DNA from 4 places in the Paenibacillus sp. Aloe-11 genome. Region 1 is predicted to be linked to each of the others. Evidence: riboswitches for the same ligand, from Rfam matches in the RefSeq annotation. Region 1 holds a riboswitch; each other region holds the start of a gene.
The links. Region 1 has a riboswitch for cyclic di-AMP ahead of WG8_RS00085 (3D domain-containing protein). Riboswitches for the same ligand answer to the same signal wherever they lie in the genome.
Positions count from the first base shown of each region.

Region 1 (6,127 bases):
CAAAATGGGACTGGCACGCCCCCGCTACAATCGTCAGTGAATCCAGATGGCGTTCATATTGTCTGGCTACCTGAATCGCCGCCACAAAATTTTGCGAATTTTTGTAGCTTTTCAGACTGTACAAGTCATAAGGCTGCGGCTGCTTCAATACACCGTCATGTCCAGTAATAACTACGATATCCGGACGGATGCGGGGAAGCAGCCGGTACAACGTGTCGGCCATCGCCGATTCGTGAACGTGATGCCCCTCTGCGGGAACACGGAGCTGCTCATATAGGCTGAGACATTTTTTCAAGTAGCCAGGGTCTCCATCCAGATGAAGCACCTTACCGGGCATTTCAAAGTATGTCGACTCTACCGGATCACTCCACTCCCCAATCAGAGCCGCCTGACTGCGGGCAGCTTGGCGCTGTCTTGCCTGCTGCAACAGATTAAGAGACTCTCCAGCCTTAATATGGGCCTGCCGAGTCTTACCGCTAATCTGTTCCGCAGGCACCTTGACCAGATCGTTCATAGGGGAATCGGCCAGCAGCCGAAATTCCGTCCCCTTGATGATCGCTTTATCCCGCTGGATGTCCTCGACGCGAAACGTGACATCTCCGCCATACGATTTTCGAACGACCAAGTCTCCTAAAATCATCACACTGTATCACCCCTCCTATATCGTATGGGTGAATGCACAGTTTGGTTACAGCTTAGGAAATCCCGGCTTCCAGCAGCACAGCGCTGAGACGCGCAAATTCCTCAATGCTTAGCGTTTCTCCCCGACGGGAAGGTTCAATACCAGCCTGCTGCAACAACGGCTCCAGCGCGTCCCTGTTCTCTTTGGTGAAGAAGCGGCTTTTCAAGTTATTGGAGATCGTTTTGCGACGCTGGGCAAAAGCGGCATGAATGACCTCAAAAAAGTGCTTCTCATCCACCACCTCCACCGGAGGGGTTTCTCGCACACGCAGACGAATCACTGCCGATTCTACATTCGGCTGGGGAATGAACACCGTATTCGGCACGATGCAGACCAACTCAGGCTCGCTATAATATTGCACTGCAATGCTCAGGCTGCCATAATCCTTCGTACCTGGAGACGCAGCCATACGCTCAGCCACTTCCTTTTGGATCATGACCACGATATTCTCCAGAGGAAGCTTGTCCTCCAGCAGCCTCATCAGAATCGGTGTAGTAACGTAGTACGGCAGATTAGCCACCACGCTCACTTTACTGACCCCTGCAAAATCAGAGGCGAACACCTCTCGCAAATCCAGCTTTAGCACATCCCCGTGACGGACCTTCACATGCTCATAAGGAGCCAGCACTTCCTCGAGAATAGGCAGCAGCCGCTGATCAATCTCGACAGCAGTTACGACCTTGGCCGATTGCGCCAGCTTTTCGGTCAAAGCACCAATCCCGGGACCGATCTCAAGTGCACCCTTGGTGTCATCCAATCCGGCAGCACTCACGATCTTGTTCAGAATATTTTGATCAATCAGAAAATTTTGGCCCAAACTCTTTTTGAACGAAAAACCGTGCCGTTGAATAATTTCCTTCGTACGGCGCGGTGTTGCTATATCTTGAATCCCTGTCATACGGATATCACAATCCTTCACTTTCGATTTGCGCCAGCGCACTGGCGAATTCCTCACGGCTGATCTGAAATACAGCGAGCCGTTTATGCAGCTGCTTTCCGTTGCAATAGCCAATACCCAGTATATTGCCGAGTGCCATACGGCGCGCAGCAGCATTTGGGTGGGTGATCAGTCCGGCGTCAATCAAATCCGCCCACTCAATCAGCGGATCGGCTCCTTCCACCGTCGTATGTACTCGTGCGAGAGCGTGTCTGATGGCCTCTGGTGAAGCATTCTCCACCCCAATATCTCCTTTACGCGTCGCTTCCGCCTCGGGTATAAAGGCCTGCTTGCAGCCGGGTACCTTGGAGGCGATAATTTTGCGGATGCGTTCCCCTGCATGATCGGGATCAGTCAAAATAATGACACCCCGCCGCTCCTGCGCCAATGCAATTTTGCGCAGCGTCATTTTATTAATGGCAGAGCCGCCAGTTTCTATTGTGTCCGCTTCAACAGCACGACGAATAGCCACTGTATCATCCCGACCCTCGACCACGATCACTTCCTTGATCATTTTACGTTTCCCTCCACTGCTACACAGCATGCTATATTTATCTTTCCCTGCTTTTGAAAACAAAATAAGAAGAGGATATCCTCTTCTTAGCATGGCATAACTATGATGTTAATACTATCGCATTGCCCTGAACATACACAAGCCGTTTTAGTTGATTTCAGGCTTTACCGGTCCGATTACATATACAGTTTTACCGTGCTTGCGACCAAATTGGTTAGCCCGGCTCAAACTCTCATAATACACATCGATTTTGTGGCCTTTAATGGCGCCACCGATATCCTCCGCACGGCGGAAGCCCACCCCTTCAATGTACACCCACCAACCGATTGGAATGATGCTTGGATCGACAGCGATGGTCCGTCCTTCCGTGACACGTGTACCGGAAGCCGTACGTGTACCGATACCCGGCTCCTGTGAGGAATACGCCGTCATGGAGACGTTCTGCAATACTTTGCTGTATTTAAAATTTACACCAGCTTTACGGACAGCATTGCCCGAACTCACCTGTGTTGCCTTACCGGTATCTTCCGGACCGACAGAAGCAGCCAGAACGACCGGTTTTTTCTTCGTTCCTACCGCAATTACCTTATCCACACGCTTCTGTGCGACTTCCTTGTTGACCAGCTGCTTGGATACCAATTTTCCGTCATGGTATACCTTCTGAACGTGCTGGACGACAACACCTGATTTACCGCTTTGGAGGACCCGATTATCGCCCTTATAGAGACTCGGATCGGACGTTTTGATGACCTGATAAGGCACCTGTTTCTTCTGTTCGACCTGCTGTTTCTTCACGCGGACGATTTTTATGTCCATGTTAGACGAAACAGAAGCATCGAGCGCAGGGTAAACCTTGTCATTTGACGATAATTTATAGCCCGAAGTGCGAATGGCACCCTCTACTGTATTTTCTGTTGTGTACAGCTTTTTCGTCTCATTGCCTGAGGTCACTTTAACTTGATTGGCACGTTTGATGATTACGCGATCCCCATCCTGTATGGCTCCGTTCAGCGGCATAGAAATCGTATCATGCGGCTGCAGTGAAATGGAATGCTCATTGAGCAAATCCTGGAGCTTGGATTCCCGGGTTTCTACCGCAGATGCCTTACCATTGATGACAAAAAAGACCTGTTTCTTAGATTGAGTGTACACCAGAATTGAAATCATAATCGTTAGTGCAATTAGAAAAATAGCGACCAAAGCAGCCTGGCGCACATTTTCCTTCTTCCAACGTAATACGTAAGACATGCTGGATGAGCGTGACTCATGGGTCTCCTCTTTTTGGAAAATGCCCATTTCCTCCGTCCTCCTTACATAGCCCGCCGTCTAGAGTAAGACATAGTTGAGATTTGACGTGACTATAACAGATTTTCTACAAGACAAGCCCGTAATGCGACTGTCCTGCACCATGTACCCGTCTTCGCGGCATGCTGTCCTCCCCTGTTTAACCACAGTATGATGACAGATTTTCTTTTATTCACAAACAAAAAAAGCCAGAGAAAGAGACTAGAGAGCTCTTTCGTGGCTTCCAGCATGTAGTGAATATGCGGAAAAATCATGCACGAGATGGCTTCTCTCTTGTTTACGCTTACGGGGTTAGCTGTCGGGTTCGGACGTAGAGAGTCGCCCTAGCTTGGGTCAACCGCTCATGGCGGTCGCCTTCACATTCACCCCAAAGACCCAGAAAGAAATCGAAATATGGCTTGACGGACTTGCAGTAAGCCATACCGGTTCCCCCGTTCCCTGTAAAAGGGACTCAGCGAGACTGGTTCATGAAATGACTTGTTGGAGTTTACATTCAATCAACAATTCACTGAAAAGATGATATCCTGTTTCTATGCATGTTGTAAAGCGGGTTTCAAGTACATTTTCCAAAATATTCGGTTAAAATATTGTAATATTCTCGAGTTTCCTGCAACAAATTCATGATTAGCTCCGTCTATCTCATTATTTTGGTTGGTTTCTTCTCTTTCTCATCTGATGTCAAATCGTTCCAAGGCATTTTGGGTCGTTATGGACACCAATTCCTCTACTGTGATCCCCTTGATTTGGGCGGCAGCCTCTGCCACCAGTCTCACATGTGCAGCCTCATTTCGTTTTCCACGAAATGGATGAGGTGTCAGATAAGGTGCGTCCGTTTCAATGAGTAGACGATCCAGCGGAACCTGTGCAAGCACCTCTTTGGGCTGCTTTGCATTTTTGAACGTAATTGGCCCACCGAAGGAAAGGTGAAAGCCCATATCCAGCACCATTTTAGCTGTCTCCCAGCTTCCGGAGAAGGAGTGCATGACTCCGCCAACCTCGCTCGCTTTTTCCTCGCGTAAAATCTTAATAATATCTTCATGCGCATCCCGGTTATGGACAACAATGGGCATATTCAGCTCCCGAGCCAGACCAATTTGATTCCGAAGCACCCGGTGCTGTACATCCTTCGGTGATGTATCCCAATAATAATCCAGACCAATCTCCCCGATGGCTACAACTTTTTTGTGACTGCATAACGATGCAATCCACTCCAGGTCGCCCTCCTGCATTGTAATGGCATCCACAGGATGCCATCCGACTGCCGCATACATAAAATCATACGTCTCGACCAATTTCATCGTGGATGGAATCGTCTCACGATTAAATCCGATATTAATCATCCGGGTTACTCCCGATTCGACAGCACGCGCTATAACTTCTTCACGGTCTTCGTCAAATTGCGGCGCATCCAAGTGAGTATGAGTGTCGAATAATTCCAAGTTACTGATCTCCTTTTTTTACTTTCATTGTTATACAGTTGTCTATTGTTTGACAAAATAATTCCTTATTTCGGCAGGAAGCCTGTCTTTTACCCCATTCAATTTATTTTGGGGATAATACATATGATATTTCCCTCGGTGAATGCCACTAATTGAGCGCACAATTTCTGAAACTTCGGAAATCTCTCTCACCTCACCCTGACGTCCAAGCAGTAGAATCTGATTGTCCGTCGAGCCACCCTTCCGAAACACATCATAAGGAAGATCGGTTGGAAAATCAATTTCAAGATCATATTCCGGGTGCAGACCAGCTTCAGCCAAAGCTCCTCGAATACTGTCAATGGTATCTGTATCCATATTATCAATCTCTACATATTTATACAATTTACGATCCATAAAACGAGTGCTCAGATCGCTTAAAATGTCGTCCTTTTCTCGTTTCCACTGGCCAAATACCGTCTGAATCAGAGACTCATCGAGCATCAGATATTGTTCTACTGTAAGGTCTCCCTTCAGAAGGTCCGGAAGCGGGTCCAACAGAAAACCAAACTCATATCCGTTTTTAAACAATTCCTTCGCCCGCTTGAAAATTTTACGCAAAAGGATTTCCGAGCTGCGTGTTACAGGATGAAAATAAATTTGCCAATACATCTGATAGCGTGACATCAAATAATCCTCTACCGCATGCATGCCAGACTCCTTTACGACGATTCTCCCATTATGTGGGCGCAGCAGCCGCAAAATACGATCCAAGTCAATGGTGCCGTAGTTGACACCTGTCGAATGAGCATCCCGCAGCAGATAATCCATACGATCGGCATCCAGCGGACTGGTTACCAAATTGACAACGATTGGCTTGTCATACGTTTTAGCAATGACCGCAGCCACCTTTTGTGGAAGCTCCTCATCGACCTGCCGCAGCACGGCGTTGATCTTCGTATCCCCCAGTACAATGCGACACGTCCAATCCTCATGGTTCATATGAAAGGCTTCTTCTATGGAATGGGAAAATGGACCGTGTCCCACATCATGCAGCAGAGCGGCGCACAAAGCAACCAGCCTTTCCTCCTTTGGCCAATCGGGAAAATCCCCGCGTTCAAATTGGGAAATAATACGTCTCGTAATTTCATATACGCCTAATGAATGTGAAAAACGACTATGCTCCGCTCCATGAAACGTAAGATAAGATGTGCCCAGCTGCCGGATACGGCGTAACCGTTGGAACTCCGGCGTGTTAATCAACCGCCATA
Region 1 is NZ_JH601036.1:10,578-16,704, reverse strand. It holds gene yabG (sporulation peptidase YabG) at 1-640, opposite strand, end outside; gene rsmA (16S rRNA (adenine(1518)-N(6)/adenine(1519)-N(6))-dimethyltransferase RsmA) at 696-1,580, opposite strand; gene rnmV (ribonuclease M5) at 1,588-2,133, opposite strand; gene WG8_RS00085 (3D domain-containing protein) at 2,281-3,429, opposite strand; cyclic di-AMP (ydaO/yuaA leader) riboswitch at 3,704-3,905, opposite strand; gene WG8_RS00080 (TatD family hydrolase) at 4,107-4,877, opposite strand; gene WG8_RS00075 (HD domain-containing protein) at 4,920-6,127, opposite strand, start outside.

Region 2 (6,127 bases), on a different contig from region 1:
AGGGACTTCTATGCAATCTATTTACCAACGTATTGAGCAACTTATCAAGGAACGAGGGATGACCAAAAAAGCGTTCTGCGAGCAGTTGGGTATTAGTACGGGAAACTTTGGAGATTGGAAAAGAGGAAAAACGACGCCAGGCACGAATAAACTCATTGAAATCGCTTCGTTTTTCAATGCCAGTCTGGATTGGATCATGTTGGGACGAGATGTGCGGGGTGAGGCGCTGAAGGAGTCAAAAGACCCTTATTTTTTTGAGGCTTCAGGGCAACTGGATTGCCAGGGGGAACCGCTCAGTGAGGCAGAAAAGGATTTTATACTTGAGTATATTGAATTTACTCGTTTTCGTAAAGAGAAAAAACAGGGCAATTCAACTGCCAAATCATGATTTGCTTGAGGTTTAAGATGAAATTTCATTCGTAAAAGTTATAGTTTCGGAGGGGAAAATTGTGGGAGATCAAACTATTTATCAGCGGATTGAAGCTTTGATTAAGGACCGGGGAATGACCAAGAAGGCGTTTTGTGAAAAGCTTAAAATCAGTTCAGGGAATCTTGGTGATTGGAGAAGAGGGAAAACAACACCGGGTACGATGCATCTAATTCAGATTTCGGACTTTTTTAACGTATCTCTCGACTGGTTAATGAAAGGGATCAAGCCGGGAGAAGGCGTGCTCCAGGAGCAAAAGGCTGCTTATTTTTTTGGGGTGATGGGGCCATTGAATTGCCAGGCAGAAGATCTGGAAGCAGAAGAACAGAATTTTATTTTAGAATATGTTGAATTTGCAAAATACCGTAAGCAAAAAAGAGAGAATAACAAAGCAAATCCGGAATGATCTCCTAGCTTGAGATTTTCCGGATTGAAAACCCGTAAAACGGACTGGTGAGTTCGAATTACGAGTTTATTTGGGTTTTAGAGTGGTGATGCCTCCTTATAGTCGTTATCATCAATGTTCAGAATTGCAGCAACTTTTTTTCTGTACCTTTGTGCTTTGCGGGTGCCATGAATCAGATTGGATAAACGTGAAGGCGGAATGTTGTGTGTCTCGCAAAATGTTTTCTGATCCAGTCGAAGTTCGACAAGCCGTTGTTTGATGGCCCACCCGAAGGAGGTGACAGGCATTTTGTTGTTCAAGAGAAATCGCCCCTTACGGATTCTTGCGGAATAATTGGTGTGTTATAATAATCATCAGTAAACATGTTAGAATTAACCATCTGAAACCATGATACACTTTTATACGTGTTTTTACAATCGGAAATACGTTATTTCATTAAATTAATTACTTAATTAAGTGAGAAATTTGTAAAAACCTGAAGTGCTAAGTGACCTGAATCATTCATCTAGAGCCTGTTGACGGTGTGAAATTGCGGTTATGCTTGGATAAAAAAAGCACTCTGCCACTTGGGGAAAGCGGTAGGGTGCTTTTGGTGTTGCAGCCGGATCGGTGAAGCGGGGCATCAGGGGGATGCTGGAAGACGTTTGGACAGGCCGGGGGAGGGAAACAGTCTCACTTCATCCAGTCGGCTCTTACGGCTCATATAAGGCGGTTGAGTAATGTAGGAACTGGACCAATGTCTGTAAAGCAGCTCTCGCTGAAATGCAGCTGACTCAGGCACATTGAATTTTTTCCATGTAGTGAGCAGTTCGTCGGTCATGCGCTCGATGAGAGGATTTTTTTCCTCGTAAGGTGTATTTAGCAGTTTGGAAGCATCTTCAATGCAGAAGGACACGGCTGCGGCTAGATAGCCGTGAATGGTCTGCTCCACATCATTTCCAAGGAGAAAGTTGATCCACGTATGAACGGTAGCGAGTGTGCCAATTGCGCTGTACTGAATGAGTATCGCTTCAAGCTGATCAAATTCAAGCCAAGGATACAGAGCTTTGGCAAGCTTGATCAGGCGCTGACCAGACAGGCGTGACTCTTTCGCGTGTTGCAGAGAGGAGCGTTGGGTATGCAGCATCTTATCAATAAGGGCGATACGCCAACCATCCTCTTGTTGAATGGCGACATACAGGCTTTTGATCGCCATACCGTCAAGCGCTGTGAATTGAGGATACAATTCGTTCCGCATGTAATGTTCCAGGTCTTGCATACAGGTCAAACGTCCGTTATGGAATAGTTCCTCCAATCCATAAGAACGGGTGAAGCCGCCAACGGGTAGGGAAGGGTCCAACAATAATGCGTAATTTAGCAAGCGGTTGCCTTTGTGCAGGGTAGTTCGCCTCCTTGAATCGAAATATTGTGTTATATTATTTAACATATGAGTTGAGTTTATTTGAATAACTTAAAGTATTATGTAATATATATTCACATTTATTTTGCTAAAATGTCAAATTAAATAATTTTATAGCTCTAATATGTTATTTAATATTACGCAATAAATAATTATTAAATTTGGGTTTACAAATATAAGCTAAGGGAGTATAATAAATCTGTTGCCTCAAAACATTATGATTTGCGGTCGTGGTGGAATGGCAGACACGCTATCTTGAGGGGGTAGTGGGCGTACGCCCGTGGAGGTTCGAGTCCTCTCGACCGCATTATATGGAAGATACGGTTACAAATAGCAAAAATAAAAAAAGCATCCTGACACGTTTTGTGTGAAGGGATGCTTTTTTGTTTTAATCGAATCTTATTTTTCCTGCAAAAGCTTTTCAATATCTCCTGCCAGCTTATCCGGAGTTGTTTGTGGTGCATAGCGCTTAAATACGCTACCTTCGCGTGTGATTAAAAATTTCGTAAAATTCCACTTGATCGCTTTGGAGCCTAATACGCCTGGAGCTGTTTTGGTAAGGTAGCGAAATAAAGGGTGTGCCTGATCACCGTTGACATCTGTCTTGGCAAACATCGGAAAGGAAACTCCGTAGTTGATCTGGCAAAACTCCGAAATCTCCTCGCTGGAACCCGGCTCTTGCTTGGCAAATTGGTTGCTGGGAAATCCCAAAATTTCGAGCCCCTGCTCATGATACTGGTCGTATAGCTCCTGTAGCGCTTTATATTGGGGAGTTAGCCCGCATTTACTGGCTGTGTTCACGATGAGCAGAACTTTCCCTTCATATATGGATAACGGGATTTCTTTTCCTTGCAGGGTTTTGGCACCATATTCATAAATGGTCATGGTATCCCTCCTAATTCGATATTCTACAATTAAATTGTAAGCAATTTTATGAAAGGTTGCAAGCCTACAATAGATGTAATGAGTTTTCTTAATACTGTAAAATCGTATTTTGTTCAAAACGGCAAATTGCGCTGCAAATGGAGCGAATTGCGGCGTTTCTCAGCGTAAAAGCAGGTTCAATCGGCGTTTATCTGGTGTATATAGCACATTTTCTTTCGCTTTTACAAAAAAAGGACAAAACTGCTCTCCTTACGCCAATATTGACATGCCTTTCATTTTCGAAAAGGCATGAAAAACCGAGATTAAAGGAGCTGGGAGAAGCATAGTCGTATTGTAAGCGTTATTATTGATCTTCTATGCTTAAAAGGACGATTTATAACCCCGTTGGTGAGCTTTACAGTGTTCCTTGCGCGGGTGTATGATTCAAGACGTAATTTCAAATTAACAAGAATGAAGCAGCAACGAATTGTCTAATCGCTGAATTTTGCAGTTGCAAAAGCGGGGGAACCAATCGGGATGTATACGGCTTTGGAAGCCGTAATCTCATGGGGTGAATTTTCCGGCCAAGTGCCGGAAATAGGGCGACTCTCACGTCCAAATCCGACAGCTAACCTCGTAAGCGTACAGGGAGAGGCAACAAACCGCCGTGTGCAGCCATGGTTTATTTTATCATGGATATGTAAGAAGCCGGAGGAAAGCCTTTTTCCTTTGGCTTCTTTTTGTTGTCTTTTTATACCGGGAGAGGAGCTACTGATGGAAGGTCGGTTAATTATCGTCACTGCACCGAATGAAGCGGGCAGAAGTTTTGTGAAATTGCTCATGTTCAAAAAACTGGCGTTTGCGGTACTCACCAATAGCGCTCAGGAGGAACGACAGCTCAAAAAAATGGGTGTGGAGCACATTGTGCGCATCAATACGATGCAAGCGGGAAAATGGAATTTTCCCAAAAAAGAAATTGGTAGCGTGTATTTGTTCGAAAACAGTATGAATCTGACTTGCCGTTTCCTGCAAATATGCCGGCCACTGACATCGGATTTGATCTATGTCATCACGCACGGCTGTAATCCACAAGGAATTTATCGGGGATTGGGAGCGGATCATGTGATCTACACATTGAACGGAGAGGTGGGTTTTCTGCTGAACGGATAAGCGCTTATAACATAGTTATTGATTTGAGGACTGATACGGGAGGGCTTGAACATGATGGATATATACATGCTGCTCGTGCTGGCTGTGAGTTATGGAGCGATACTGCTATTTGTACGCTGGTGCAATGAGCAGACCTCTAAGGGAGGGCGAAGAGGATGATTGTTGTGCTTGTGCTCACGGCTATGGTGTTGGTGTATTTAATCTATGCGCTCCTGAACCCTGAAAAGTTTTAAATCGCTATAAGAGGAAACGGGCAGGAACAGCAGATCCGGTATCACAGGTAGCGGGTTTGGCGCAAACGTGTGCACTCGCTTGTTGGTCTGGGTCAGGTCTGTTGTTCCACATGCGCAGGAGCATTTTAAGGAGGAATAGACGATGGAGCTGCTGCAAATTGGAATTGTGCTTGTCATATTGCTGCTCTTGGTAAAGCCAGTGGGCACCTATATGTATCATGTATTCTCGAATGAACCGAATCGGACGGATCGAATTTTCGGTGGAACGGAAAAGCTGATTTATAGGCTAGTAGGCTTGAAAAAGCTGGAGAATATGCGTTGGACTACGTATGTTATGAGCTTTCTTGCGACCAATGTCGTGCTTGTGGTCATCAGCTATGTGCTACTGCGTTTGCAAGGAATGCTTCCCGGGAATCCGGCTGGAAACGGCAATATGGAAGCGTCATTGGCTTTAAACACGGTAATCAGCTTTATGACCAATACGAATCTCCAGCATTATAGCGGAGAAAGCGGACTTACGTATCTGACACAGATGGCGTTTGTCACGATGATGATGTTCACTTCGGCGGCTTCCGGGTTTGCTGTTGCTGCGGCTTTTATGAGAGGATTGACGCGGCGCGGTGAAGGAATGGGCAATTTTTTTCAGGATTTTATCAAGGCGATTATACGGATTTTCCTGCCGCTGGCCTTTGTGCTTACGCTGGTACTAGTTGGATTGAAAGTACCACAGACGCTGCAGCCTACGGCGGATATTACGACGCTGAGCGGAACACAGCAGCAGATTGCTTTGGGGCCCATTGCTTCGATGGAATCTATCAAGCATTTGGGGACGAACGGGGGCGGTTATGCGGGTGCCAACTCTGCGCATCCTTTTGAGAATCCAAGTCCCTGGACGAACGTTCTGGAGATTTTAGCGATGTGGGTAATGCCGGCTTCACTGCCGTATACCTTTGGCTTGTTTGCCCGCAATCGCAAGCAGGGCTGGATTATTTTTAGCTCGATGATGGTATTGTTCCTTATTTTTCTGTCCGTTACGTACGTGTCTGAAAAGACGGGAAATCCGCTGATACAGGCGCTGGGTGTGGATGCTTCGCAGGGAAGCATGGAAGGGAAAGAGGTTCGCTTCGGCATTGGACAATCGGCATTATTCACTGCGGTGACGACAGCGGCAACGACAGGTTCGGTCAATAATATGCATGACACACTGACCCCGCTGGGTGGTATGGCGGCTTTGGGTGAAATGATGCTAAACGTCATTTTCGGCGGCAAGGGTGTCGGGCTGATGAACATGCTGATGTACGCGATTCTGGGTGTGTTTATATGCGGACTGATGGTCGGAAGAACCCCGGAATTTATGGGTAGGAAAATTGAAGGCAAGGAAATGAAGCTGATTGCGATTGCCATACTGGTACATCCGTTTCTCATTCTGGCGCCGACTGCGCTCGCTTTTATGAGTCATTGGGGGTATGATGCGGTCACAAACCCCGGATATCACGGGCTGACTCAGGTGCTCTATGAATATGCGTCATCTGCGGCAAATAACGGGTCAGGGTTTGAAGGACTTGCAGATAACAACGTATTCTGGAACTTAACAACAGGGATGGTTATGTTCTTTGGACGATATGTAT
Region 2 is NZ_JH601050.1:99,449-105,575, forward strand. It holds gene WG8_RS06540 (helix-turn-helix domain-containing protein) at 11-388, shown strand; gene WG8_RS06545 (helix-turn-helix domain-containing protein) at 450-833, shown strand; gene WG8_RS06550 (hypothetical protein) at 911-1,132, opposite strand; gene WG8_RS06555 (urease accessory protein UreF) at 1,456-2,193, opposite strand; tRNA gene WG8_RS06560 (tRNA-Leu) at 2,457-2,539, shown strand; gene WG8_RS06565 (glutathione peroxidase) at 2,632-3,117, opposite strand; cyclic di-AMP (ydaO/yuaA leader) riboswitch at 3,583-3,755, shown strand; gene WG8_RS29305 (hypothetical protein) at 3,871-4,266, shown strand; gene kdpF (K(+)-transporting ATPase subunit F) at 4,422-4,499, shown strand; gene kdpA (potassium-transporting ATPase subunit KdpA) at 4,642-6,127, shown strand, end outside.
Region 2: it holds a riboswitch for cyclic di-AMP, as region 1 does, so the genes downstream of both, WG8_RS29305 (hypothetical protein) here and WG8_RS00085 (3D domain-containing protein) in region 1, are expected to answer to the same signal.

Region 3 (6,127 bases), on a different contig from region 1:
ACAGAGGCTGAAAAGCAGGAGCTTGGTCAGATGCTCGATTATACGCTTAGCTAAGCCAGAGGGGCTTCTCGAAGCCTACAGCTCATGAGGACAGGGCAGCTACATGAATCGCTAAACCAAAAGGCACCAGCTGCATAGAAAATGCGGCGGTGCCTTTGCTCATATAACATATGCATGATCAACCTTCACTCGCACTTGAGGTAGGGCTAATAACTTGTGTACCGTTCTGATATTTGCGGAGAACGGAAATCTCAACACGGCGGTTTTTTGCGCGTCCTTGACCATCTTGGTTACTGGCTATTGGGCGATACTCGCCATAACCGATAGATACAAACTTGGTTGGGTCGAGCTGCGGATTGAGCAATAATATACGCAAGAAATTCAGTGAGCGCTTGGCGCTCAAATCAAAGTTGGACGGAAACTGGCTGTTGGAGATGGGAACATTATCTGTATGACCCGATACGATCACATCATAGCCTGGAAACTGCTGGAGCATGTCGGAAATTGACTTGGCCAGCTTTCTCGCTTCCGGCTTAACTTCGGCCTGCCCTGATGAAAACAAGGCATTATCGCTAATGGTGATCATTAGCTGGGATTGGTTCAGCTTGGTGTTCAGCAGTGGAGACAGGCCGTTATCTTGAATATACTGATCCATTTGCTTTTTAAGCTTCTTTAAATCTTCCTCTTCCCGCTGGGCGAGCTGCTTTTGCAGTTCAGAGGTAGAAGTGGCTTTAGATTTTAGGGGTTGAGATACCTGTTCTTTATTTTTGCCCATATCCATGGATTGTGACGACGGATTGGCAGCCGATTGATCCAGCACGCCTGTGCCGCCGCTAAAAGCCGCACTCAGGGATTGAGCCATAGTTTCGAATTTTTTGGCATCCAGCGAGCTCATACCGAATAAGACGATGAATAGTGCCAGCAGAAGGGTCATTAAGTCGGAATATGGCAACAGCCAGCTTTCGTCTGCATGTTCTTCATGCGGTTCATGTCTTTTTTTACTCACTGGAATCGCCATCCTTCTGGGTCATACTAGCCCGTTCGGTAGGAGTTAAGAAGATCGCCAGCTTTTGGCTGATGGCAATAGTAGAGATACCCGATTGGATCGAGAGCAAGCCTTCGACCATCATCAGCTTCAACTCAACCTCTTTTTTGGAGAGTCGTTTCAGCTTATTTGACATTGGATGCCACAGGACATAACCGGTAAAGATACCCAGCAACGTTGCGATAAAGGCCGCAGCGATGGCGTGAGACAGCTTTTCCATGTCACTAAGGTCGGCCAATGCCGCGATCAGACCTACGACCGCACCGAGTACCCCAAGGGTTGGAGCATACATACCAGCCTGGGAGAAAATCAGTGCGCCGGCGCGGTGTCTATCTTCGGTAGCGTTAATGTCTTCCATCAGAACATCGCGTACGAACTCCTGATCATTACCATCGATAATCATACGCATACCGCCGCGCATAAAGGGATCGTCGATCTCTTCGACCTTGGATTCCAACGCGAGCAGACCTTCACGACGGGTAATGGATGCCCATTCGGTAAATGTAGTGATAAGCTCCTTGCGATCCAGCAATTTCTGCTGGGTAAAAATAATTTTAAACAGCTTTGGCACCCGTTTCATGTCATCCATCGGAAACGCCATGAATATACTTGCTGCTGTTCCGACAAAAATAATCATGTAAGCAGCGGGATTGTTGACCAAGTTGACGACTGGCGCGCCCTTCAGGATCATCCCGACGACCAGTGACAAAAGCCCGAGCACAAGTCCAATAATGGTTGTAATTTGCATGATACACCTCATCCATGAGAATAGATTTTGAATCCTTTCATGCCGCCGGGGTCGTCCTTGCCCCAAGCGTGTCATTATGAGACGGATTATAATATTTATCGACAAAACTCCCTTTTTTGTTAAGTGCGAATTTCCGGTATAATAAAGTGATTATGTATTGAATGGCGGAACAATTGGAGGAAACGGTATGGGAGTGAAGCATGGACGGGAGTATGAACAAATTTTGAACGAATTGACAGAGGCTGTAGGCCGCATTCCAGACAGCTATGAATTTTTTGAAATGGAAGCAGAAGATTGGGACAGGCTGGACCCGGCGGGACGTCAGGAGGTCAACGAGGCGTTGGCGGAGGATTTGTTTTATGCGCTGGGTACAGAGCCTGTTATTACTGTGGGCAGCGGCGTTGTGATCTATGAGCCAGAGCAGCACCGGATCTATGTTCTCATTGGAGATGAGGAGCTAACGTCGGTCCCTTTAATTTGAAGGCCATCTTATGGATTTATCAACGGGGCCGTGGTAATATGTACACCACTATATTGTAGTTTTGGCCGCATAAGCGGCTGAAAGGCTTCCGTATAAATGGGGAGGAGTCGTAATATGCCTTTTACACAAGAAGAGATTGAAGCACATCTGGAGAAATTGGAGGGCTGGGAACTGGAGGAAGGACGTTGGATCGTTCGGAAATATAATTTTTCCAGTTTTATGAAAGGGATTGCATTCGTGGATGAGGTTGCTGCTATATCTGAAGCATTCAATCATCATCCGTTTATTACGATTGATTACAAGACCGTGACTTTGCGTTTGACCTCATGGGATGATGGCGGTATTATGGCCGTGGATATTAAGGAAGCCCAACAATATAATGAAGCTTTTGAGAAAATGCGTAGCAGTCATTAAGCATGCAGTCATTAAGTCAGTAATGATCTGCTGGATGATGATAAAAGCGCCTTCGCTATACAACAGAGAAGTTGTATGCCGAAGGCGCTTTTATCATAGAGCCTAGCTCTGGTGGTCGGGCTGATATACCATACAATAAAATGGCTTTTTGCCATCCGGAGTCAGTCGTTCATAGGTATCTGTAAGCTCAAATCCAGCTGCCTTGTAGGCCCGGATGGCGCGCTCATTCCAGGTGAGCACCTCCAGATCAATTTCATTCTGTGGATTGCGCCGTCTGGCTTCCTCAGCAATCGCACGGACAAAATCGGAACCCCTGCCTTGTCCGCATCTGTCGGGATGCATTCCAAGACCCAGCCGGGTTACACCAACCATAGGGAAATATTGCGCAAATCCCGTCAGCTTGCCCTCCTCATCCAGTACGGCAACATATTGCTCTTGACGAAGTGTGGGATTCCCAAATTCGACTTCCAGCGCCTTCATTTGTTCCCAGGGCAGCCAGCCGTAGATATTGTAGGGTGGATCATAGCGCCATTCACAGATTGCAGCTGCCTGATGCTCGTCCATCGGTACGATCCGAAAATTAGATATTGAGGCAGGCATGTCTTCACATCCTCCTTTTACAGGTACTTAAACTGTTAACAACAGATTGTAGACAAGTTACAGAGGAATGGCAAGCATGTTTACTTCATCGTTCGCTAAAATTGAAACCTTTTGAGATGTCAGTTCGTTAGTAATCATAATCATTGCTGATGTTGGGGACATAAAAAACCGCAATTCGATTCCGGCCAGAATCAAATTGCGGCTAAGGTTAGCTTGCTATGCGTCAGTTATTCTACATTGTCGTCATCAGGAGTTTCAGAAGCTACGGCGTGGTAAGCGTCAGTACTCATAATTCTTTTTGCACCGACATAACGGTTAGCATAATAATTTTCGTTCAGTGAGCTAACTACTACACCACGTGAAGACGAGGAGTGAGCGAATTTCCCTTCACCTACGAAGATACCTACATGGGAAATGCCTCTCCCTGTTGTGTTAAAGAACACCAGATCTCCAGGTCTCATTTCATCGCGGGATACGGAAGATCCCATTTTGAATTGTGAACCAGATTGATGCGGCAGTTTAATTCCCAGTTTGTTAAATACATACATTGTGAAGCCGGAGCAATCGAATCCTTCGAGTGTAGTGCCTCCGCTTCTGTAGCTTGTTCCTTTGGCATCTTGGATGATCTGGTCCATCTTAGAGTCTGCATATGCACTGCCGCCACCGAATGTAAAAGATGTAAAGGCAATGGCAAGACCCATGGCTGCGATCGTTAGCTTCTTCTTCAAAAAAAATATACCCCTTCCAATGCCTGCGAGGTTAGCTTAAGGATTCGGTAGAAGGTTCCCCTATGACCACTCTGTTGCGAGATCAATTCACCCAAACTGGTTCCCCCGCTTCCCAGGTGCCAGGAATTAGGCTTAACTTATGATGTGCACCTTGGAGAGCGTATTCACTATAACGAGCTTTTGAGATAAAGGTTACAATAAAGATTACAAAGTTGTTACTATCAGTTCACTGCGACTATTGTAACAAAGTCCGCTGGCTTTGGCAAATGTTTCATCGCAAAAAGTTACAAAAAAAATCTGTCCCTGATATCTCAGGAACAGATTTTGTTAAAAGTATGCAGTTAGGTGCCGTTTGTGTAGGGATGAACAGAGATTTTTCGACAGAGCTCAGCTTCTGCTGGAAATATCGGTATGCCACAGCCGGTATTGAGAGCTGATGTGCCACAGTCTGACCAGACTGGTAACAAAATGATACGATTGCTGGAGAATGAGTGCCAGCATACCCGTCCAAATCATTGCCACGGTGCCGAATAGAGCGAAGACAAGCAGCACACAAGCACCCAGCAAAAATGATATGCCAATAGCTGGGACGATCTGGCGAAAAAAGGCGAGCAAGGACGACAGTATGGCGTGACCACCGACGGTGCCCAGCTGCATGTACAGGATGCACTGCCGGATGAACCAGCCATATGCGATCCATCCGATGGCATAGGGCAACATATGCAGAAGGTAAGAGGGAGATTGCAGCGCTCCTGCTGCAATAGGGTAGAGCCTCGGCATCACCCAGATAGCGGGAAGCAGCAGCAGCCCCAGCTCGATGGCGTAATAGAGCATCGACGACAAGCCGTGACGTTTCATCCCGCGGAAGAAGGATAGGCTTTGCGGCTCGGTCGTATGGGTATGCAGACTTTGGTATATTCCGGCTCTAATGAAGGGAGTGATCAGCATACGCAGCACCGTCGCTCCCAGTAGTACCCACAAGTATATATGCACTTCCCGGTTGTCCATGAGGGCAATTTGGCTTTCCATCCAGAACAAGGTCTTGCCCAACTCGTTATGCCCCTGATCGGGGTAGCGCAGCAGTAGCGGGATAACGGCGGATTGCACCAGCCTGTAGAGAAATACTCCCCACAGCAGCTGATACAGAAACAGAATAATGACAATATAAAATTGTATGCGCACAAGCGCCCAGCCTTCTTTTATAACCGTCCGCATCTATAGACACCTCACCATGACAGACTTCCAAGCAGTGTCTCCAACAGCTTGGTTACACTTACGCTCCAACGAGTTTGCTGCCTTTCGTTCAGTTCGGCCTTCAGGTTATTGTTGATATGCTTGTTTTCCAGCGCAATGGTATATAGCGGATCAATGGTCACGTATGAAACGGGAGAGGCGCTCTTGAGCCGATAAGTTGTGCTTTTACCCGTGCCGTCCCAGGCCTTGAATATCGTTGTCCCATCCTTGAAGGTAAATTGAACGGGGATCTTGGGATAATCCGCACCTTTTTTGCTCAGCGTCACGACCGCTTCATACCCTTTCTCCAGCTTGTGGTTCGTGATGCGATCCACCGAGAAGTCCGCCATCTGGCCGTCATATACATATTGTTCAAAATAGTGGCTCCATGAGCGTCCGGTGACTCTCTCAACGATACGTTGAAAATCCTGTGATGACGGATGTTTGAAACGGTACGTCTGGACGTAAGTGCGCATGATGCGATCCATTTTTTTTATTCCGACCTGACGTTCAATGCCCTGCAGTACCAGCTTGCCTCGAGAGTAGGCATTCTGCCCATACGCAGCAGAGGAGCCATACTTCCATGACTCGCGGTTTAGCGGTTGAGGAGACGCTATCTGGCCTGATTGTAGCGGCAAGTTGGGGGTGAGCCCGTATTCCTGCTCCATAAGTCGTTCCTCTGCATAGGAGGTGAAGCCTTCATCCAGCCACGGTTCCTCAAATTCATTATTGGCTACCATCCCGTAGAAATATTGATGTCCAATTTCGTGAACTAATGTCCGCTCCAGGTTATAGCCGGGGTTCAGGTTATCTGCGGCGGCGGCCGTGATCAATGTCGGATATTCCATACCTCCGGCGCCATTGCCTGTTTTGGGTGG
Region 3 is NZ_JH601038.1:13,613-19,739, forward strand. It holds gene rluF (23S rRNA pseudouridine(2604) synthase RluF) at 1-54, shown strand, start outside; gene motB (flagellar motor protein MotB) at 179-1,006, opposite strand; gene motA (flagellar motor stator protein MotA) at 999-1,793, opposite strand; gene WG8_RS00465 (hypothetical protein) at 1,981-2,274, shown strand; gene WG8_RS00470 (4a-hydroxytetrahydrobiopterin dehydratase) at 2,389-2,688, shown strand; gene WG8_RS00475 (GNAT family N-acetyltransferase) at 2,791-3,288, opposite strand; gene WG8_RS00480 (C40 family peptidase) at 3,516-4,016, opposite strand; cyclic di-AMP (ydaO/yuaA leader) riboswitch at 4,022-4,159, opposite strand; gene WG8_RS00485 (hypothetical protein) at 4,404-5,231, opposite strand; gene WG8_RS00490 (M1 family metallopeptidase) at 5,243-6,127, opposite strand, start outside.
Region 3: it holds a riboswitch for cyclic di-AMP, as region 1 does, so the genes downstream of both, WG8_RS00480 (C40 family peptidase) here and WG8_RS00085 (3D domain-containing protein) in region 1, are expected to answer to the same signal.

Region 4 (6,127 bases), on a different contig from region 1:
GAATTGATATAGAAATCGCCAAAGGGGAAGTTGTCGTTATCATCGGTCCCAGTGGTTCGGGAAAAAGTACGTTTTTGCGTTGTATGAATCTGCTGGAGCAGCCGACAGACGGCGAGATTTTGTTTGAGGGCGAGCCGATAACGGCCCGTGGCCATAACATTAATGCGACTCGGGAGAAAATGGGCATGGTGTTTCAGCATTTTAACCTGTTCCCGCATAAAACAGTGCTGCAAAACCTGACACTTGCACCAATACAGGTTAAAGGTCAGTCCAACAAGGAAGCAGAGAAAATTGCGTTGGAGCTCCTGCGTACCGTTGGGCTTGAGGATAAAAAGAATACCTATCCGAACCAGTTATCAGGGGGTCAGAAGCAACGGATTGCGATTGCACGCGCTTTGGCGATGCAGCCGCACGTGATGCTGTTCGATGAGCCTACTTCTGCTTTGGACCCTGAAATGGTTGGGGAAGTTCTCGATGTAATGAAAAAGCTCGCTGAAGGCGGCATGACGATGGTGATTGTCACGCATGAAATGGGTTTTGCACGTGAGGTAGGGGATCGGATCATCTTTATGGATAAGGGCCAAATCGTGGAGCAAGGGACACCAGAACAGGTTTTTGGTACACCAAGCCATGAACGCACCCGAGATTTTCTTGCCAAAGTGTTGTAACGAATTGATTCATTAAGTTATAAAGCAACCCCTCCGCAGTCAATAGGGTCTTGACCACAGTCCTATGTCTGACAGGAGGGATTTTTCTTTTTCTGTCACTATTTCCCCATATTTTCGTAACAGATACCGATTTCATAGTGACAAAATTGTAATGAATATAGTATGATGTTCAAGGTTCCCAACATTTTCATGCAGATAAGGTTACAAAATTGTGATATTATGCAGTAAGCCAAAACTTGCCGGGCCAGCATAAAGCTCATGATATACGCCGAATGCTTGGACCAAAACTATGGGAAGTGCGGGGGACGTAACAACGGCAGTCATTCCGATTCGTCATAAGACGGATAGGAATGGAAGCTGCCTAGGGGTGAATTGCAAAAAAGCATAGGGCTTCTCCTGAGTCCGAATCCGACAGCTAACTTCGCAGGCATAACAGAGGAGGTACATATCTTTTGAAACATCTGAAACGTATTGGACAAACCATGAAATTTGCGGTGCTTGCCGCAGCTATTGCAGGGCTGGCACAAACAGCCGGAGTAGCGAATGCCGCTTCGCTACATGCTGCCAAAGAGGGCGATACCTTCTTCTTGCTTGCTCAACGTTATGGAGTATCGGTAGACGAACTGACGAAGGCAAACCCGAATATTGCCCCGGGCAACATATATGCAGGTCTGCAAATTAAGGTGCCTGGCGACACAGGTGTGAAGGCTGCTTCGGATTCGAAGCCACAGCTTCTTAAGGAGACAGCACCAGCAAATGAGGGTCCAACGATTAAAGCATGGGGCAAAACATTCAATTACAGTAAAGTAGTTGATGTTAAAGCTACAGCGTATTCTGCCGCAGGTGATGAAAATGGCAAATGGGGCGCGGTAGACTACTACGGCAATCCGCTTAAGCTAGGTACGATTGCGGTAGACCCGAACGTAATTCCGATGGGAACGAAGGTACTAGTTACAGGGTATTCCCACCCTGGCCTGCCAGACCATTCTTTTGTGGCCGTCGCCCGCGATCAAGGCAGTGCCATTACAGGCAAGCGAATTGATATCTTTATTCCTGGCAGCAAATCATTTGTGAACGATTTTGGCTTTCAAAATGTGAAATTATACGTTATTGCTAAATAACATTGCCTTGAACACAGAATAAATGAACATAATATATATTATGTAAACTTAATGCATAGATTTTACAATTTAATAAATGGGATCAGGTTTAAAACAGGCCCACACATAAAAAGCTGTCTTGACTAGCAGAATGCATCTGCTGGCAGGACAGCTTTTTGGTTGATCTAGTTCGGTGCTCGCTCCTTAAACAACCCCTTTATTTCCGTTCCGATGTGTGGAGCAGCCGGGGAACTGTAACGAATTTGTAGCCCTTGGCCTTCAGGGACTGAATTAGACCCGGAAGGGCCTGGACTGTGCCTTGCAGGTTGGAGCTTTGTCCTCCGCCTGCGTGCATTAAAATAATGGAGCCGGGCCCGGTAGCAGGGATCACATTGCGCTGGATTTGTGTTTTACTTAGTCCCTTCCAGTCGAGGGAGTCTACATTCCAATTGACAATCATGTAGCCATGGCGACGTGCCCACTGGATTTGAGGCTCCGTGATTTCGCCATAAGGTGGACGAATCAGCTTGGGACGAAAACCGGCGCTGGCTTGTAAAATACGTTCTGTTTTCGTAATCTGATTGCGAAAGCGTTCTGGTGTAGCCTTCCTGAAATCCGGATGGGTATAAGAATGGTTCCCTATCGCATGACCTTCACGGATAATACGGCGGATGATACCCGGATGTCTCTCCGCGCGGTGACCTACGATAAAAAAGGTGGCCTTGATGCCGTTCGCGTGCAAAACATCCAAAACCTGTGGTGTATATCTGGAATCGGGTACATCATCAAAAGTTAAGGCAATTTGGCGGGTATGCGGGCCGCACATTTTAAAAATGTCGGCATGTTTTTTTCGCAGCATGCCTAAGGTAGGAGCTGTCCGGTCTGTACTTTGATGTACAGAAGAAGTAACTGCCGCTTCCTTGGGATGGTGCGCTCCGATGCTGGGAGGCACATCCGCGTGAACAGGAAAACTCGTAAATGCTAGTAACAGTGCCATACTTGGTAACACTCCTCTGTACGGCATATGTATTCCCCCTTTCCGTCCAGTGGTACGTGGTACCTAGTGGTGCTCTCAGCTATTATGCACCTGCCCTATTAAAATTATGCCGCTAAATCGGGTTAGGCTCATATGCAATGGGATGATAGCATATGATGATGGATATGAGTGAAAATGACGAAGCTAAACGTACATATTTTCTTAACCTGACTGAAAACAACAGCATTTTAGCAGGTTTTAGCCCGATAACGGATTCGGTATACTGTGACAACTGATGTATAATGGAGATGCAATTCATAATTGTACAGACATGGAATTGAAGGAAGGATGGATAAAAGTGACCGACTTGTTTACTTCTTATCAATTAAAGGGGCTGGCTTTAAAAAATCGGATTGTTATGCCCCCGATGTGCCAATACAGCGTGGAGGCCAAGGACGGAAAGCCAACGGATTGGCATCATGTCCATTACGTTAGCCGGGCGGTAGGCGGCACTGGACTCATTATTGTGGAAATGACAGCGGTTCACCCGGATGGACGCATTACGGATCGTGATTTGGGCATTTGGAGTGACGACCATATTCCTGCATATCGTAAAATTGTGGAGGAAGCTCACAAATACGGTGCCAAAATTGGAATTCAATTAGGCCATGCCGGTCGTAAGGCTGAGGATGCTGAGCAGCCTGTGGCTCCGTCCTCAATACCCTTTAGTGATCGCTTTAAAGTACCGCACGCCTTGACGACAGCTGAAGCCAGGGAACTGGTTCAAGCTTACAAAGAAGGTGCACGTCGCGCAGTGGAAGCCGGTTTTGACACGGTTGAGATTCATGGCGCTCATGGTTATCTGATCCATCAATTTCATTCCCCTTTAACCAATACAAGAGAAGATGAGTATGGACAGGATTTATCTTTGTTTGGTGTTGAGGTAGTAGGTGCTGTTAAAGAGGTTGTTCCTGCTGATATGCCTGTGATCATGCGGTTATCTGCCAAAGAATATGTCGAGGACGGTTATGATGTGGAATACATATCAGGCATAGGGGAACGCTATCGCGATGCAGGTGTGGATATTTTTCATATTTCTTCCGGTGGCGAGGGGCCGATTGGTTCGGGCGGAGGTCCGTCTGCGCGTGCTGGCTATCAGGTGGATTTGGCCCATCACATCCGGGAAAAGCTGAATGTGCCCGTAATTGCTGTCGGCTTACTGGATGATTATGAGGATGCCAGCCGGGTTATTCGGCAGAAAGAGGCGGATTTGGTAGCGATAGGCCGTGCCATGTTGCGTGACCCCTATTGGGCGCTGCATGCATCGCGGGCGTTGAAAGTACAAGCGGATATCCCGGAGCCTTACCTGCGCGGCTTTTAGGATTTTTGAAACCCTCATGCAAAACTTGCGTAAACATGTGTACAGAGCTTAAAATTTAAGCATTCAACTCTAGGAGGAACTTCACATGTCTATTTTCAAACGATTAAGAGATCTTACGATGTCCAACATTAACGCGATTATCGACAAGGCAGAAGATCCAGTCAAAATGACAGATCAATACATTCGTGATATGCAAGAGGATCTGGAAGATGCCGAGAAAGCGGTAGCTGCTCAAATTGCTATTGAAAAGAGATTCAAGCAGCAATATGAAGAGCAAGCGGCTTTGGTGAAAAAACGTGAAGAGCAGGCTCATACCGCAGCGAAAGCACAAAATGTGGATCTGGCCCGTCGCGCGTTGGAAGAAAAGAAATCTGCCGAGCAAAAGATGAACGAGTTTAAGGCTGGTTATGATCAGAACAAAGCCGCAGCCGATAACCTGCGTGGCAAGCTGGATGAAATGCGCAGACAGCTGACAGAAATGAAGAACAAGCGCGAGACACTGGTTGCCCGCTATAATGCAGCTAAAGCACAAACTGAAATTAACAAAGCAATGAACGGTTTTAGCTCAGATACGGCAACTGCCGGATTGAAGCGTATGGAAGAAAAAATGCTGCAAGCAGAAGCGCGTGCTGAAGCGAGCAATGAAATGTCCTCCAAGGAAAAATCGCTGGATGAGGAGTTCAAGGAGCTGGATAAGAAAAGCGCCGTGGACGACGAGCTTGCTGCTTTGTTGAAGCAATACGAAAATAAATAAGCAGTGTGAGCATTGCTATCAGCGTAATGGTTAGGAAGCGAAGGAGAAATGTTTTCTCCTTCGCTTTTCCCTGCCTGGAGGCGTAAAGCAACATAAATGAAGGTCAAGAAGATGTGGAGGATGGGATGAAATGCATTTTTTAGAAACGATGAAGGCGATGCTGGTATGGACTGGTGCGGGTGCCGTTTTGCTGTTCGTGTTGATGTATGTCGACTCTTTATTTACGAAGTATAAGGATTTTGCCGAAGTGAAAGCCGGTAATATGGCTGTAACGGTACGAATGATTATGAAGCTGATTGCACAGGGGTACATTTTGTCAGGTTCCATTGCTACAGCTAACAATTTGCTAGAGGCGCTTGTGTACTCGGTCATTGCTTTTGTCATCCTGTTTATTTTGGAAATTATTGTACGTTTACTGTTGCGGTACTGGGCGCAGTTTGATCTGGATAAAGGCACACAGGAAGGCAAAATTGGTTTTGGTCTGTTTTCAGGGACGCTGCATCTGGTTGGCGCCTTGATTATTACAGCATGCTTCTAGGCTAAGAAAGGCAGGGAAAGTTATCATGGGTGTGTGGAAACGAATTTCAAATCTGTTTGCCAAGCCTGAGCCGCCAAAAGCGGAGAAGAGTATGCTTCACTTAAATCCGGGTGATATCTGTGAAGTGTCGCTTGTCACCTATGAAGTGGTAGGCCGAGTACATAATCGTGCCCGGAATGCCGTTGTTTTGACGCTTCAGGATGGTAATCAAGTCAGCTACCTTCATATTGAGGAACGGGAAACGCTCCAATTTGGACTTTATCAGGCTATCGATGGCAGGTTGGACAACCCGGAAGAAGTGCCGACTATTTTGGAATTGGATGATACAACGTATCATTTGGAGGAGCAATATTCTGGGCATGTTACGGTTATGGGGCGTGCGCCATTCCGACAGGGTGGAGAACAGCATGTTTGGCAATACCAGTCGGATGACTATCATCTGCTGCGGGTAGAGTGGCAGGATGGTCGCTTTATGCTTTATGAAGGTGAAGAAGTGATTACCGGAGACGTCAAGGTTATTCGGGCAAGCTAGGAGAGGGTTACACATGAGCAAACGCACCTGGCAGTATGCATTAAAGGTTATTGTGGCGCTGAGCTTGTTCGTATCCGTGCTAAGCGGCTGCGGTGCGCCAAATGTGAAAGATACGTACCCGCTGGAATCGGTAAGCGGTAGCGGAAACTCAACCTCATACGTGTACCGGGCCGCTGGC
Region 4 is NZ_JH601067.1:220,651-226,777, reverse strand. It holds gene WG8_RS22165 (amino acid ABC transporter ATP-binding protein) at 1-668, shown strand, start outside; cyclic di-AMP (ydaO/yuaA leader) riboswitch at 938-1,113, shown strand; gene WG8_RS22160 (3D domain-containing protein) at 1,121-1,789, shown strand; gene WG8_RS22155 (polysaccharide deacetylase family protein) at 1,986-2,792, opposite strand; gene WG8_RS22150 (NADH:flavin oxidoreductase/NADH oxidase) at 3,103-4,125, shown strand; gene WG8_RS22145 (PspA/IM30 family protein) at 4,211-4,879, shown strand; gene WG8_RS22140 (DUF350 domain-containing protein) at 5,010-5,417, shown strand; gene WG8_RS22135 (DUF4178 domain-containing protein) at 5,443-5,949, shown strand; gene WG8_RS22130 (DUF4247 domain-containing protein) at 5,963-6,127, shown strand, end outside.
Region 4: it holds a riboswitch for cyclic di-AMP, as region 1 does, so the genes downstream of both, WG8_RS22160 (3D domain-containing protein) here and WG8_RS00085 (3D domain-containing protein) in region 1, are expected to answer to the same signal.